DNA from 3 places in the Alsobacter sp. R-9 genome. Region 1 is predicted to be linked to each of the others. Evidence: predicted binding sites of a transcription regulator. Region 1 holds the regulator's gene; each other region holds the start of a gene.
The links. Region 1 encodes PhoB, which activates phosphate uptake and scavenging genes when phosphate is short. Its sites were predicted from a motif close to TGTCATNNANCTGTCAT; they were not measured.

Region 1 (4,822 bases):
GCATGGCGAGGTCGAACGACACGCGCGTGCGGGTCGACGGCTTGTCGAAGATCATCGCGAGCGTCTTGCCCTCGAGCGGGCGGTCGACGGGGCGCTGGCCGCGCCGGCGCTCCGTCTTGAGACGGGCCGACGCATCGACGATGCGCCGGAGCTGCTGTCCGTCGAAGTCCGCGAGGTCGAGAAAATGCCGGGGGGCCGCCGTCATTCGGCCGCCCCCTTGACCGCGGCCGCCTCCAGCGCCGTCGCGGCGCGGTCGAGCCGCGCGACGGCGTCGGTCACGATCGCCTCGTCGATGGTCAGCGGCGGCAGCAGGCGAAGCACGTTGTCACCGGCCGGCACGGTGAGCAGCTTTTCCGCCCGCGCGGCGGCGGCGAGGTCCGTGTTCGGCACGCGGCACTTGATGCCGACGAGGAGGCCCTCGCCGCGGATCTCCTCGATGATCGAGGGATGGCGGTCCTTGAGCTCGGCGAGGCGCTGCTTCATGAGAAGCGCGATGCGCTCGACATGCTCGAGGAAGCCGGGCGCCAGCACGACGTCGAGAACGGCGTTGCCCACCGCCATCGCCAGCGGATTGCCGCCGAAGGTGGTGCCGTGGACCCCTGCCGTCATGCCCTTGCCGGCCTCGCGCGTCGACAGGCAGGCGCCGACGGGGAAGCCGCCGCCGATGCCCTTGGCGATCGCCATGATGTCCGGCGTGACGCCCACCTTCTGGTGCGCGAAGAGCTTGCCGGTGCGCCCGACGCCGGTCTGCACCTCGTCGAAGATCAGCAGCAGGCCGTGCTGGTCGCACAGCTCGCGCAGGCCGCGCAGGCATTGCGGCGGCACGGGGCGCACGCCGCCCTCGCCCTGCACGGGCTCGACGAGGATCGCAGCGGTCTCCGGGCCGATGGCGGCCTTGAGCGCCTCGTGGTCGCCGAACGGCACCTGGTCGAAGCCCTCGACCTTCGGGCCGAAGCCCTCGAGGTACTTCTTCTGCCCGCCGGCTGCGATGGTCGCCAGCGTGCGGCCGTGGAAGGCGCCCTCGAAGGTGACGATCCGGAAGCGCTCCGGATGGCCGTTCGCGTGGTGGTACTTGCGCGCCATCTTGATCGCGCACTCCAGCGCCTCGGCGCCGGAGTTGGTGAAGAAGACGTGGTCGGCAAACGTGTTGTCGACGAGCCGCTGCGCCAGCCGTTCCCCTTCCGGGATCCGGTAGAGGTTGGACACGTGCCACACCTTCTCCGCCTGCTCCTTCAGGGCGGCGACGAGATGGGGGTGGGCGTGGCCGAGCGCGTTGACGGCGATGCCCGAGCCGAAGTCGAGGTAGCGGTCGCCTCGATCGGTGATGAGCCACGGCCCCTCGCCTCGCTCGAACGACAGCTCGGCGCGCGCGAAGGTTGGCAGCAGCGGCGACGGTGTCTGGTTCACGGAGGCCATGGTCCTGTCTCTCGTTCGGGCCTGCAAAATCAAAAAGCCGCCCGACACGGGCGGCACGACCGAAAAACTAATGTGGCAGGCCTTTCTTCTTGTCAACGCGCGGCTGCGCGCGAGCGTCGCGGCACCCCCGCCGCGGTGGCGCCACGATCCTTGTTGAAAACGCGGGACCGGCGGACTGTCCGGTTGCACCGGAGTCCGCGGCTGGCGTAGGTTCGCCCCTGTCGAATACGACATCTGGTGCGGCAAACTACGGAACCATCGATATCTTGCGTGCGCTCGTCCGGGGAACGGGGGGAGCGAACGGAGGCGGATTCGAGGCGCCGCTCAACACAGACGGGGATGAGGCCGATGTCCTGGAACGACGATCGCGTCGAGCTGCTGAAGAAACTCTGGAACCAGGGTCTCAGCGCCAGCCAGATCGCCGCCGAGCTCGGAAACGGCGTGACGCGCAACGCCGTGATCGGGAAGGTGCACCGCCTTGGACTGTCGGGTCGCGCCAAGGCGCCGGCGCCGCAGGCCGCACGGCCGCGCAAGACCACCCGCGCGCCCAGCCATCCGATGAGCCACGGGCCCGCCGTGCGCGGCAACCTCGCGCTCAGCCCGAAGGCGGCGCCGACGCCGGCCCCCGTCGTTCACGTGGCCCCGGCGCCCGCGCCGGAGGTGGTGATCCCGATGTCGGAGCGGGTCACGATCATGGAGCTGCGGGAATCCATGTGCCGCTGGCCGCATGGCGACCCGACGTCGCCGGACTTCCGCTTCTGCGGCGCGAAGTCCCCGCCCGGCACCCCCTATTGCGGTTATCACGCGCAGATCGCCTATCAGCCGTCGCTGGAGCGTCGCCGCGACCGCAACCGGACCGTCGCGCGCGACTAGGCCGCTCAGGCGCCGTCGTCGCGATAGTCGGCAAAGCGCTGCCGCCGGTATCCGGGGCGGCGCGGCACGAGCCAGCGCGAGCGCCGGTGAACCCAGTCTGAAAGCCCGGGCTCCCGCAGGCGGATGCGCGTGCGTGAAGCCCGGCGATCGACCGTCGAGACGACCCAGACCTCTCCCGCCACCAGTGCCCTCAGCACCGCTTCGAGCTCGCCGTGGCGCAGGCCCCGCAGGCTGCCGTGCTGCTCGACGTCCTCGACATGGACCTCGTAGCGACCGCGGCGGACGTCGAGCCCGATGAAGAACCAGCAGAGGCCCGGCGAACCGGTTCCCTCGACCGAGAAGGTCGTCGGCGACTGGCGCAGGGCGATGCGGGACGTCGGCACGCGCAGGACGATCCCCGCCAGAGCCTCGGCGATGGCGGGCGCGGGCCGTCGCTCGGGCGGGCGCGCCGGCGGCGGGCGGCGGATGGGACGGGTCCGGATCTCCGACATGGGAAGAGCGTAGCCGCGTCGCCCCTCCGGGCCAAGCGGGGAGCCATGCGCGCCGGACAGTGCGGCGTCGTGCAACCCTTCAGGCGCGGCGGGAGAAGGTCTCGTCGAAGGAATACCCGGCGCCGCGCACCGTGCGGATCGGATCACGCTCCCGCGGACGGTTGAGTGCCTTGCGCAAGCGGCCCACATGGACGTCGACGGTGCGCTCGTCGATCTCGCTGTCCATGCCCCACACGCCGTCGAGAAGCTGGGCGCGACTGAAGACCCGGCCCGGCTTCTCCATCAGGAACTCCAGCATTCTGAATTCAGTAGGCCCGAGGTGCAGTTCCCGGCCGCCCCGGCGCACGCGCCGCGTCTCGCGGTCGAGCGCGATGTCGCCGGCCTCCAGAACGCTCGCGACGCGTTCGGGGGAGGCCCGGCGCAGCAGGGCCCGCACGCGGGCGAGGAGCTCGGGCACCGAAAACGGCTTGACGATGTAGTCGTCGGCGCCGGTGGCGAGGCCGCGGACGCGCTCGCTCTCCTCTCCGCGGGCGGTGAGCATGATCACGGGAAGCCGCTGCGTCTCGGGGCGCTGCCGCAGCCGGCGGCAGAGCTCGATCCCCGACAGGCCGGGCAGCATCCAGTCGAGAAGGACAAGGTCGGGAACGGTCTCGCGCAGGGTCAGCTCCGCGTCGTCACCGCGCGCAACGGTTTCCACGGCATAGCCTTCCGACTCGAGATTGTAGCGCAGGAGCAGGGTCAGCGGCTCCTCGTCCTCGACGATCAGGATTCGCGGCACGCTCGCCATGGTCACACCCCCGCTGGGACGCGTTCCTTCTATGACTGCGGGATGACGCTTTTATAACACCCGTCAGCCGACGCGGCCGTCTTCGACCCTCGAGGGAAGAAGGACCCGGAAGGTGGCGCCCTCGCCCGGGCGGCTCTCGATCACAAGGCGTCCGCGGTGGCGGTTGAGGACGTGCTTGACGAGGGCAAGGCCCAGACCCGTGCCTCCCTGGACCCTGCTCTGACCGGTGTCCACGCGATAGAACCGCTCGGTGAGGCGCGGCACGTGCTCGGGCGCGATCCCCGGCCCGTAGTCCCGGACCGACAGGCGAACCGTCCCGCCGGTGCCCGCGTCCGGTTCCTCGTCCAGCGTGACATCGACCTTTCCGCCGGATTGTCCGTACTTGATCGCGTTCTCGATCAGGTTCTCGACGACCCGCAGCAGCTCGTCCCGGTCGCCGGGCACGACCGGTGCCGGGAGACGCTGGTCGAGGGCGAGGGCGACGCCCCTGTCGTCCGCGAGGGGCCGCAGCGTGTCCATCACCTGCCGGACGACGGCGCCCAGGTCGACCGGCGCCTCCGGGCGGCGATGCTCGGCCATCTCGACCCGCGACAGCGTCAGGAGGTCGTCGATCAGCCGGGCCATGCGCCGGGCCTGCTCGCGCATGATGCCGAGGAACCGTTCCCTCGCCACCGCATCGTCGCGGGCCGGCCCCTGGAGCGTCTCGATGAAGCCGAGGACGGAGGCCAGCGGCGTCCGCAGTTCGTGGCTGGCGTTGGCGACGAAGTCGACGCGCATCATGTCGAGGCGCTGCTGCTCGGTGCGGTCGCGGAACAGGAGCAGCGCCGAGGGCTCGCCGCGCCCGGCGTCCGGCGCGAGGATGCTGGCGGTCACGTCGAAGAACTTCTCGACGGGAACGCGCTCCGCATAGGAACCGATCACGCGGGTTTCCCCGTCGCGCAGCCGTCGCAGTGCGTCCACCACGTCCGGAGAGCGAACGGCGAAGGAGAGCGGCCGGCCGGCGGCCAGCGCCGGCCATGCCGCGCCGGCGGATGCGTTGAAGGCCAGCACGACGCCGCCGGGATCCGTGACGATGGCCGGATCGGACAGCGCGGCGAGGATGGCCCGCATCAGGGCCTGCCCGGACGGATCGGGATCGTCGACGCGCGGCATGGTCTCCTCCGGTCGCAGCATCATGGTCATGCGTCGTGCGACGGTGGCGTGTCAGTCCTCGCGGACCGTGCCTTCTTCCACCCGCGCCCGGAAGGCCCGGACC
Region 2 (4,822 bases), on a different contig from region 1:
GGGCCGTCGATCGGCGGCAGGGCGCCGATCAAGCCTCGGGTGTAGGGGTGCCGCGGAGCGGAGAAGAGTTGCGCGGCCGGCGCCTCCTCCACGATGCGCCCGGCATACATGACGCACACCCGGTCGCAGATGTCGGATACGACGCCGAGGTCATGGCTGATCAGGACCAGCGCCATCCCGGTCTCGCGCCGGATCTGCTGGATCAGGTCGAGGATCTGCGCCTGGATCGTCGCGTCAAGCGCCGTGGTCGGCTCGTCGGCGATCAGCAGGTCCGGCTGGCCGGCGAGCGCCATCGCGATCATGATCCTCTGGTTCTGCCCGCCGGAGAACTCGTGGGGGTAGGCCGAAAGCCGCCGCCCGGCGTCCGGAATGCCGACGAGATCGAGCAGCCGCCGCGCCTCCGCGACGGCGCTCGCGCCGGAGAGCTCGCGATGGAGCGCAAGGGCCTCGACGAGTTGGCGGCGGATCGACAGGACCGGGTTGAGGGCACTGGCCGGGTCTTGGAAGATCATCGCGATCTTTCCGCCGCGGACCGTGTCTAGCGCGCGCTCCGGGGCCCGAAGCAGATCCTGGCCCTGAAGCGTCACTCGGCCGGCGATCCGCGCCTTCGCCGGGAGAAGACGAAGGGCAGCGAGCCAGGTCACGGACTTGCCCGATCCCGACTCGCCCACCAGCCCGACCGCCTCTCCTGGGGCCACGGCGATGTCAACGTCCCGCAACACCGGCACGTCGTCGAAGGACACCGTCAGGCGTTCCAGGCTGACGAGCGGCGGGGCGGCAACGGCGGCTGGCAGGGCCTTTTCCAATTGCACGGGCTGGATGATCGACATGGCGCGGTTCCCGGGTCGAATGGAGAAACAGCCGGCCCGAGGGAACGGGCCGGCCGAATGGTGAGGGTCGATCAGGCGCCGAAGTTGCCCTGGCGGAAGTCCATGGCGAAGGCCGGGGCCGTCTTCCAGCGGATCGACTTCGGCTTGGCCGTGAACGTCGCGTTCTGGTGCAGCACCGTGTAGGCGGGGTCCTCACGCTCGCAGATCTCGAGCATGCGGCGGAACGCCTTCTTCCGGGCGGCGCGGTCGGTCGACGTCTCCATGATCTCGGAGAGCTTGTTCGCCTCCTCGTTGCTCCACTCGCCGATCTGCTGCTGCTGACCGTTGGGTCCGTGCTGCGCCACGAGGGACGAGACGGGATCGTTGAAGGGCGCCGAGTTCGACCAGTCGCGAACGCCGCGGGTGTCGCCGCGCTCCATGATCTGGGTCCAGTTCTCCTTCGTCTGGATCTGGACGTTCAGCCCCACGGCCTTCCACATCTCGACGAGGATCTGCGCCGTCGCGACCTGGTTCGTGTAGTAGTTGTTGAGCAGCCGGTAGGGGATCGGTTCGCCCTTGTAGCCGGCCTGCTTGAGAAGCGACTGGGCCAGCTTCGGATCGAAGGCGGGGACCTCCCAGTCCGCGATGAACATGTCGTCGTAGTACTCCCACTGCAGTCCTCTCGGCACGACAGTCCGCCCGGCCCACAGGCTCTCGACGATCGCCTGCCGGTCGATCGAGTGGGTCATGGCGCGCCGGACGAGCGGATTGCCGAGTACGGCGTGGTTCTTGTCGAACACGGTCAGCCGGTGGTTGAGGATCGTGCCGCCCTGCACCTCGAACGTGCCGCTCTTCTCGATCCCAGGGATCTGGTCCGGCGGGATGTCGCAGGCGAACTGGTACTCGCCGGCGAAGAGGCCGTTTACGCGGCTGGCGACCTCGGGGACCTCGACGAACCGGATCCGCTTGATCGGCGGACGGCCGCCCCAGTACTCGTCGTGCGCCTCGAGGATCAGGTACGTGTCGGGCTTGAACTCGACGACCTTGTAGGGGCCGGTCGTGACGGGCTTGCGCGCCCAGTCCAGATAGCTGGCGGCGTTGTCCCACCCCTTGCGGCTCATCACCTCCGAACCATAGCGCGACAGCCGGCCCTCGAGCGTGACGTCGGGCGTCGCGTTGTAGAAGCGGACGGTGTAGCGGTCGACGGCGTCGACTCTCAGGAGATCAGGCCACGCGCGGCGTGCGGTGGCGGGAACCTCCGGCGGCAGTTCGCGGCCCGCGCGCGGGGTCGGGATCGTCTCGAAGGCCTTGATCGTCGAGCGGTTCTTCGCCTGCGTGTCGGCGAACATCCGCTCGCGCGAAAAGGAGAACACGACGTCGTCGGCCGTCATCTCCTCGCCATTGTGGAACTTCACGCCCTGACGCAGCACCAGTTCGACCGTCTGGTCGTCGATGCGCCGCCATTCGGTGGCGAGCAACGGGATCTTCTTGAGACCCCCGAGCCAGTCGCGCCCGATGAGTCCTTCCCAGAGCGAGGAGAAGAACACCCGCTCACCGACGTTCGACTGCTCGCGCAGGACGTCGAGCGTGTTCGAGTTGGACACCTTCTGGACCGCCACGGTGATCGACGGCCGATTGTCCGCCTGACCGATGGCGAAGCGCGGCAAGGCGAGCGTGCCGGCAAGGCCGGCGCCGGACGCGAGAAGGCTTCGACGGGAAAGCTGGGTCATGGGGATCCCCCTTGTTTGCGGAAGCTGGCCGGACTTTTCCGGCCCGTGATGTTCAGAGCTGGACCGGGACGCTGACCGCGACGGCCGCAGGGGGCGCCGCGATCCGCATCGCCGGCCGGTTCGTCCGCGGTACGACGCTGATCTGCACAGGCACGACGCGCCGGATCGGAAGCCGGATGGTGCGCGCCGGCCCGATCGGGCCGGCGCATGTCCGTGGAGGGCACGGTGCCGCGGCCTTGAGGTCCCGGCGAGGAGCCAGACGCAGCATGGATCGACGCGATACCCGCATCATGCCCAGCCTCCGTGCGCTTTGAAGTTCGGCCCGGGTCATGTTCGCCGGACACCGGAACGCTAGGCCTGCCGTTCGACGTCGCGATGACAGGTGATTGACATCTGCGCGACGGACGCAGGTCCTATGGCGCCCGAGCAGTGATGAGTTTGATCGGCCGCCGCGTCCGGTGATTGGCAGCGACGCGGCCGCCCTCACGCGAATAGGGGCACAGCGTGGACGACAGACGTCACCGCGTTGTCATGGGGCTCAGGCAAGCGGAGGTAGATCCAACCAGCGCGGAGATATCCATGCGCCCCCTCGCTTCCCTCCTGCTGGCCTCGGTCGTCGTGATCGCCAGCGTGCCGGCGGTCCGCGCCGAGCCGGTGTTCAACCGCATCGCGTCGTTCCCCATCGTGCTGAACCTGCCGGCGGATCGCGATGCTAAGTCGAAAACGGTCGCCGAGATCATCGCCGGCACGGCCGATGGCAATCTGCTGGCCTATACGGACGCTGAGCAGAAGGCGCTGGGCCTCATCGACATCACTGACCCTGCCCGTCCCAGGCCGGCCGGCTTCATTCCCCTGACCGGGGAGCCGACCTCGGTCGCCATCCAGGGGCGGAAGGCTCTCGTCGCGGTCGATACGTCTCCGTCGAAGGACAAGCCCTCCGGGCACATCGCGACGGTGGACCTCGACCGGAAGGCCGTGGGCGGCACCTGTGAACTCGGTGGCCAACCCGACTCGGTCAAGGCCACGGCCGACGGGCGATTCCTCGCCATCGCCATCGAGAACGAACGGGACGAGACCAAGGACAAGGGCAAGCTGCCGCAACTGCCCGGCGGCAACCTGTCGGTCCTGGCCCTGAATGCCGACGGTGTTCCCGACTGCGGCTCGCTGCGCATCGTCGGTGTCGACGGTCTCGCGGTCGTCGCCCCGGAGGATCCGGAGCCGGAGTTCGTCGACGTCAACCGGCTCGGCGAGGCCGTGCTCACGCTGCAGGAGAACAACCACCTCGTCGTCATCGACGTCGCCTCCGGAAAGGTCCTTCGCCACTTCAGCGCGGGGGCGGTGTCGCTCAAGGGTGTGGACACGAAGCGCGACGGGATCATCGACCCGACCGGCTCCCTCGACGGCGTGAAGCGCGAGCCCGACGGCGTCGCGTGGCTGGACGACGACCGGTTCGTCACCGCCAACGAAGGCGACTACGAGGGCGGATCGCGGGGCTTCACGATCTTCCGCAAGGACGGGACGGTCGAGTACGACAGCGGGACCCTGCTGGAGCATGCGGCGATACGGCTCGGTCACTATCCGGAGCGGCGCTCGGGGGCGAAGGGCACGGAACCCGAGGGGGTCGAAGCCGCCGTCTTCGGCAGCGACCGCCTGTTTTTCGTCGGCACCGAGCGCGCCTCGCTCGTCTTCGTGTTCCGCGACCGGGGACCGGGCCAGGCGCCGGAACTGCTCCACGCGCTGCCGGCCGGCGCCGGCCCCGAGGGCCTCCTCGCGCTGCCCCAGCGAGACCTGCTCGTGGTGACGAGCGAAGTGGACGGCGGCGCCGACGGCCTCGCCCGCCCCCATGTGATGATCTACCGCCGCGCCGAGGGCACGGCCTCCTATCCGACCATCCAGTCCGGCAACGACGCAGCCGGCCTTGCGATCGGCTGGGGTGCGCTCTCCGGACTGGCGGCCCACCCGACGCAGGCGGGACGTCTCTTCGCCGTAACCGACAGCGCCTACGCCACGTCCCGCATCCTCGCCGTCGATGCGTCGCGGGCACCGGCGCAGATCGCGGAGGCGATCGCCCTGCGCAAGGACGGCAAGGCTGTCGGTTATGACATCGAGGGCATCGCGGTCCGCCCTGCCGGCGGGTTCTGGCTCGCCTCGGAGGGCAACCCGGAGCGCAAGGAGGGTGCGCTGAAGGACATCCTGCTGCGCGTCGCCGCAGACGGCTCCGTGGAGGAGGAAATCCTGCTTCCCGACGAGATCGCCCGTCACGCCGTCCGCTTCGGCTTCGAG
Region 3 (4,822 bases), on a different contig from region 1:
GTCGTGAGCGGAACGGAGGCAGGTTGTTGCAACGCCGATCTGGTCCGCGTCCATGGCGTTCCTCTCCTTCGCTTGGGTGGATCCGACCGCGCCAGACAGTCGATCGGCACGCCCTAGTCCTCGTCTTTCGACGAGGGCGGCCAGGGCACGTTCGAGGGTGCGGCGTTCCTTGTCCGACAGTACGCCGAAGAACCCGGAGCCGTTCGCGATGAGGCCCTGGCAGCACCTCAACTCGCCGCCCGAGGCCGGGCGAGAGCCGCAGGGCCTTTGGTGGCCCGTCACGGCTTCAGGACGAGCTGGATCCACGTGTCGAGGAAGCGCCCGCGCTTGCGCTGGTCGCTGTAGCTCAGCATGGCGACGCCGAGCGGCAGGGTCGTGACGGGCCCCCCGGCCCGCCGGCCCGCCGGTGCATCGGCGCCCAGCAGCGCCGACGCGCCGAATGCGGTCTGCCCCTCGGGCGACAGGGCGAACTCCAGGAACAGGCGCGCGGCATCGGGAGAGCGCGCGGTGCGCGGGATCAATGCCGTCCGCGTCGTGACGATCTGGTAGTCCTCCGTCTCCACCAGCGGAATGCCCAGCTCAGCCGCGCGCAGCCTGACCTCGGGCGAGGCCGCGAGGCCGAAGGCGATGCTGGCGTCGCCCCGCGCGAGCGCCTCGAGCATGGAGACGCCCGTCTCCGCGATCTGCGCCTCGACCTCGCCAAAGGAGCGCATCAGGCGCCAGGCCACCGGCGAGACGCTCGCCTCCAGCGCCGCGTGGAGGTACCCGATCCCGGATCGGCCGATGTCGTAGGTCACCACCTTGCCACGAAACGAGGACTTGCTGGCCTCCAGCAGTTGGGCGAGGCGGAGACGGGTTCGCGGACGCTCCTCGACGGCGAGCGCGCGAGGATCGTAGGCCAGCACGAGCGGCTCGTAGGTGAGGCCGATCAGCTCGTCTCGCCAGCGGGCCCAGTCTGGAACGGACGCGAGTCGCGGCGACGTGAAGGCCTGCGCATAGCCGTCGTTGACGAGACGGACCTGCATGTCCACCGCCCCGCCGATGGCGAGATCGGGACCGCGCCCCGACACGGGCGCCGTGACGACGGACTGATAGACGAGGCCGCTCGGGAGGGCGTCATACTCCACCGCAATGCCGGGATGCCGGGCCTGGAACGCGGTGATGAGCGCAGCCATCACCGGATGCTCGCCGTCCGACGCGATCCGGAGGACCTCGGCGGCGCCCTGGACGGGAAATCGGCGGATCTCGGCCAGCGCGGGCTGGCCTGTGAGGGTCAGGCCGAAGGCGATGATCGTGGCGGACAGCACGACCGCAGTCCCCACCCGCCCCCCATGGGTGGCCACGGCCACGGCACCCCTCGCGGCCAGCGGAAGGACGATACGGACGGTGAGCCCTCCGCCCGGCGTCTCGTCCAGTTCGACATGTCCACCGAGCGCTTCGGCGACGTCCCGCGCGATGCTGAGGCCGAGCCCGCTGCCCGGGGTTCCAGCCGACTGGCTGCCGCGGCGGAAGCGTTCCAGCACGGCCGCTCGCTCTTCTTCGGGAATGCCCGGCCCCGCGTCCGCGATCGTGAGCGTCGCGTAGGCCTCGCCTGCTGACAGCCGGATGCGGATGGGGCCGGCTGGCGCGTAGGCGAAGGCGTTGTCGACGATGTTGCGCAGCATCTCGCGCAACGCGACGGGTTCCGCGAGGACCGCCGCGTCGCCTGCCTCGATGGCGAGGTCGATGCGGGCGAGCTGGTCGTCGTGGAGCCCGTCGATCACGGCGGATACCACGCTGGCCAGCGCCACCGCATGCCGCGGCTGCGCGTCGAGGCGATGCGACACGTTGGCCGACGCGAGGAGCTGTCCCTGCAGCTGGGCGATCACCTGCGCGTTCGCGTGGATGCGCCCGATCCTTCTTTCGAGGGCCGCGGGATCGGTCTCCCGCAGGGCGAGTTCGGCCTGGGCCTGCAGCGCGGCGATGGGCGTGCGCAACTGGTGCGCGGCATCCGCCACCAGCGTCCGCGTCGTCGAGAAGCTGGTGGACAGGCGGCCCATGAACGCGTTCAGCACACTGACCAGCGCAGCCACCTCCCGGGGATAGGGGCTTTCGATGGGCGCAAGGTCGGTCGAGGTCCGCGAGGCCACCTCGGCCCGCAGCCGGGCGAAAGGCGCAAAGGCACGATTGAGCCCGATGAAGACGAGGCCGAAGGCGAGCAGTGCGGCGAGGGCCGACGGCAGCAGGATGGTACGGAAGAGTTCGTCACGCAGCGCATCCCGCGCCTCCCGCGTCTCGGCCACCTGCACGACGGCCCAGTCCGCGGTATCGCCGCTGGCGATGAAGCGACCGACGCTGACCAGCCGCACCGTCTCGCCCCGGTAGCGGATGTCCTTGAGGTGCACCGTGGCGGTGCGGGGATCGGGCTCCTGCGCCGCCAGATCGGGATACCCCGTGAGGAAGGCCCCGTTCGGCGCGACCACGCGGTAGAAGACCCGCGTGGAGCGGGATGCCGCGAGCATGTCGAACGCCGCCTGCGGCACGTCCACCGTGACGAAGCCTTCCTCCAGTTGCAGCGCATCGGCGATGGAGAGCGCGGCGGCTGACAGCACTCGGTCGAAGGCCTCGTCGGCGGCCCGCTCCGAGTACTGCCGTGCGATCACCGCGAGGGCGGCCAGCAGGAGGCCGAGGATCAGCGTGGCGCCGAGGAGGATCCTGCGTCGCACGGAGGGAAGCCGGCCGGCCATCGTCACGGCGCGGCGCCTCCGCGCAGGCGGGCCATGTAGCCTTCCCCGCGCAGCGTTGCGATGTCGAGGCTCGCGTTGCCGAGTTTCTTGCGCAGTCGCGAGACGTACAGCTCGATGGCATTCGGAGCCACGTCGTCGTCCGGGCCGAAGAGCTGGTCGATCAATCGTTCCTTGCGGACGGGCTTGCCGATCTGCCCGAGCAGGATCTCCAGCAGCCGGAACTCCCGGCGGCTCAGGTCGACCGGCTCGCGTTCCACCAAGACCTGCCGCGACCCGGCGTCGAAGGTCATGTTGCCGAAGACCTCGGCGCTCGAGCCCATCCCCATGGGGCGGCGCAGGAGGGCGCGGATGCGCGCCTCGAGCTCGCGCAGGTCGAACGGCTTGACCAGATAGTCGTCGGCGCCGAGGTCGAGCAGCGAGATCCTGTCGTCGATGGCGGAACGGGCCGTCGTCACGAGCACGGGGGTCCGATCCCGCCGGGCACGCATCTCCGTCAGCACCGTCGCCCCGTCCTTTAGAGGCATGGTGAGGTCGAGGATGACGAGATCGAACCGGTCACCCCGCAGAAGGGCGCTCGCCTCATCGCCGTCGCCGGCGAGGGTCACCGCGTGTCCAGCCCTCGCCAGTTGCGTGGCGACGGCCTCGGCAAGGTCGGCGGTGTCTTCGGCGAGCAGGATCCTCATCCGGGCAGATCACGACAGGTTGGCGACAGGTTTGCGTGCCTACGATGCCGGCAAGCAACTGGAGAGCGCAAGGCATTGCGCCCATCTGAACCGGAGGAAACCATGAGGACCCCGTCCGTCCTTCTTCGCCGATCCCTTCTCGCCGGAAGCGGGCTCGTGCTGCTGGCCCTGTCCGCCGCGGCCCCGGCCGCCGCGCAGGACAGCTGCTCCAACCGCGGACAGCTCGACACGCTGTACTGCGACGAGAACAAGGATCTCGTCGCCGACGCGCCGAAGGATCCCAAGCGCTGGCGCGATCCGTCCACGCTGGTCTGGGCCTACACGCCCGTCGAGGACCCGGCGGTCTACGCCAACATCTTCAAGCCGTTCACCGACCATCTCGAGAAGTGCGTCGGCAAGCGGACGGTCTACTATCCCGTGCAGTCGAACTCGGCCGAGATCGAGGCGATGCGGTCCGGCCGCCTGCACTTCGCGGGCTTCTCGACCGGTCCCACCGGCTTTGCGGTGAACCTCGCCGGAGCGGTGCCCTTCGCGGCGAAGGGGCTGGGGACCGAGGTGCGGGGATATACGCTCGCAGCAGTGGTCAAGGCGTCCAGCCCTTACCAGAAGCTGTCCGATCTCAAGGGCAAGAAGGTTGCGCACACCTCCCCGTCCTCGAACTCGGGCAACCTCGCGCCGCGCGTCCTATTCCCCGACCAGGGCCTGAAGACGGACGAGGACTACAAGCCCCTGATGTCGGGCGGCCACGACAAGTCGCTGCTCGGCGTCGTCTCGGGCGACTACGACATGGCGGCCGTGGCCTCGGACGTGATGGAGCGGATGATCACCCGCGGCACGATCAAGGAGGCGGATATCCGGGTGCTGTACCGCAGCCCCGTCTTCCCGACCTCCTCCTTCGCCTACGCGCACGACCTGAAGCCCGAGCTCGCCGAGAAGCTGAAGAGCTGCTTCTTCTCCTTCCGGTTCACGCCGGAGATGCAGAAGGAGTTCAACGGGGACGACCGCTTCCTGCCCATCTCCTACGCCAAGGACTGGGCCGTCGTGCGCGAGGTCGCCGAGAAGTCGGGCACCCCGTACAACAAGGCGGCCTACGAGGCCGAGTCCAAGCGCGAGGCAGACGCCGCGGCCAAGAAGGCCGCCGAGGCCGCCAAGCCCGCCGAGCAGCCCGCAGCTCCCAAGCCCTGAGGATCGACCATGACCCGCGCCACCTTCCTCGCCGTCCTCCTGCTCGCCGGGGCGTCCCTGCCCGCGATGGCCCAGGACGCCTGCTCCAACCGTGGACAGCTGGACACGGCTTATTGCGATGCCGACAACGACCTCGTCGCCGATACGCCGAAAGACCCGTCCAAGCTGAAGGATCCCTCGACGCTGATCTTCGCCTACTCGCCCGTCGAGAATCCTGCGGTCTACCAG

Region 2: a site for PhoB is predicted at 2,915-2,931, ahead of ACX9GQ_RS21480 (esterase-like activity of phytase family protein). Genes of this name have one in related genera too.
Region 3: a site for PhoB is predicted at 3,421-3,437, ahead of phnD (phosphate/phosphite/phosphonate ABC transporter substrate-binding protein). Genes of this name have one in related genera too.

The regions. Positions count from the first base shown of each region.
Region 1 is NZ_JBTSWJ010000003.1:424,874-429,695, reverse strand. Features, by position in the region: gene argF (ornithine carbamoyltransferase) at 1-205, opposite strand, end outside; gene ACX9GQ_RS07540 (acetylornithine transaminase) at 202-1,416, opposite strand; gene ACX9GQ_RS07535 (GcrA family cell cycle regulator) at 1,765-2,289, shown strand; gene ACX9GQ_RS07530 (hypothetical protein) at 2,295-2,780, opposite strand; gene phoB (phosphate regulon transcriptional regulator PhoB) at 2,860-3,567, opposite strand; gene ACX9GQ_RS07520 (ATP-binding protein) at 3,631-4,743, opposite strand; gene ACX9GQ_RS07515 (lysylphosphatidylglycerol synthase domain-containing protein) at 4,771-4,822, opposite strand, start outside.
Region 2 is NZ_JBTSWJ010000016.1:44,490-49,311, forward strand. Features, by position in the region: gene ACX9GQ_RS21470 (ABC transporter ATP-binding protein) at 1-830, opposite strand, end outside; gene ACX9GQ_RS21475 (ABC transporter substrate-binding protein) at 902-2,539, opposite strand; gene ACX9GQ_RS21480 (esterase-like activity of phytase family protein) at 3,119-4,822, shown strand, end outside.
Region 3 is NZ_JBTSWJ010000012.1:98,896-103,717, reverse strand. Features, by position in the region: gene ACX9GQ_RS18800 (sensor histidine kinase) at 279-2,726, opposite strand; gene ACX9GQ_RS18795 (response regulator) at 2,729-3,409, opposite strand; gene phnD (phosphate/phosphite/phosphonate ABC transporter substrate-binding protein) at 3,512-4,594, shown strand; gene phnD (phosphate/phosphite/phosphonate ABC transporter substrate-binding protein) at 4,604-4,822, shown strand, end outside.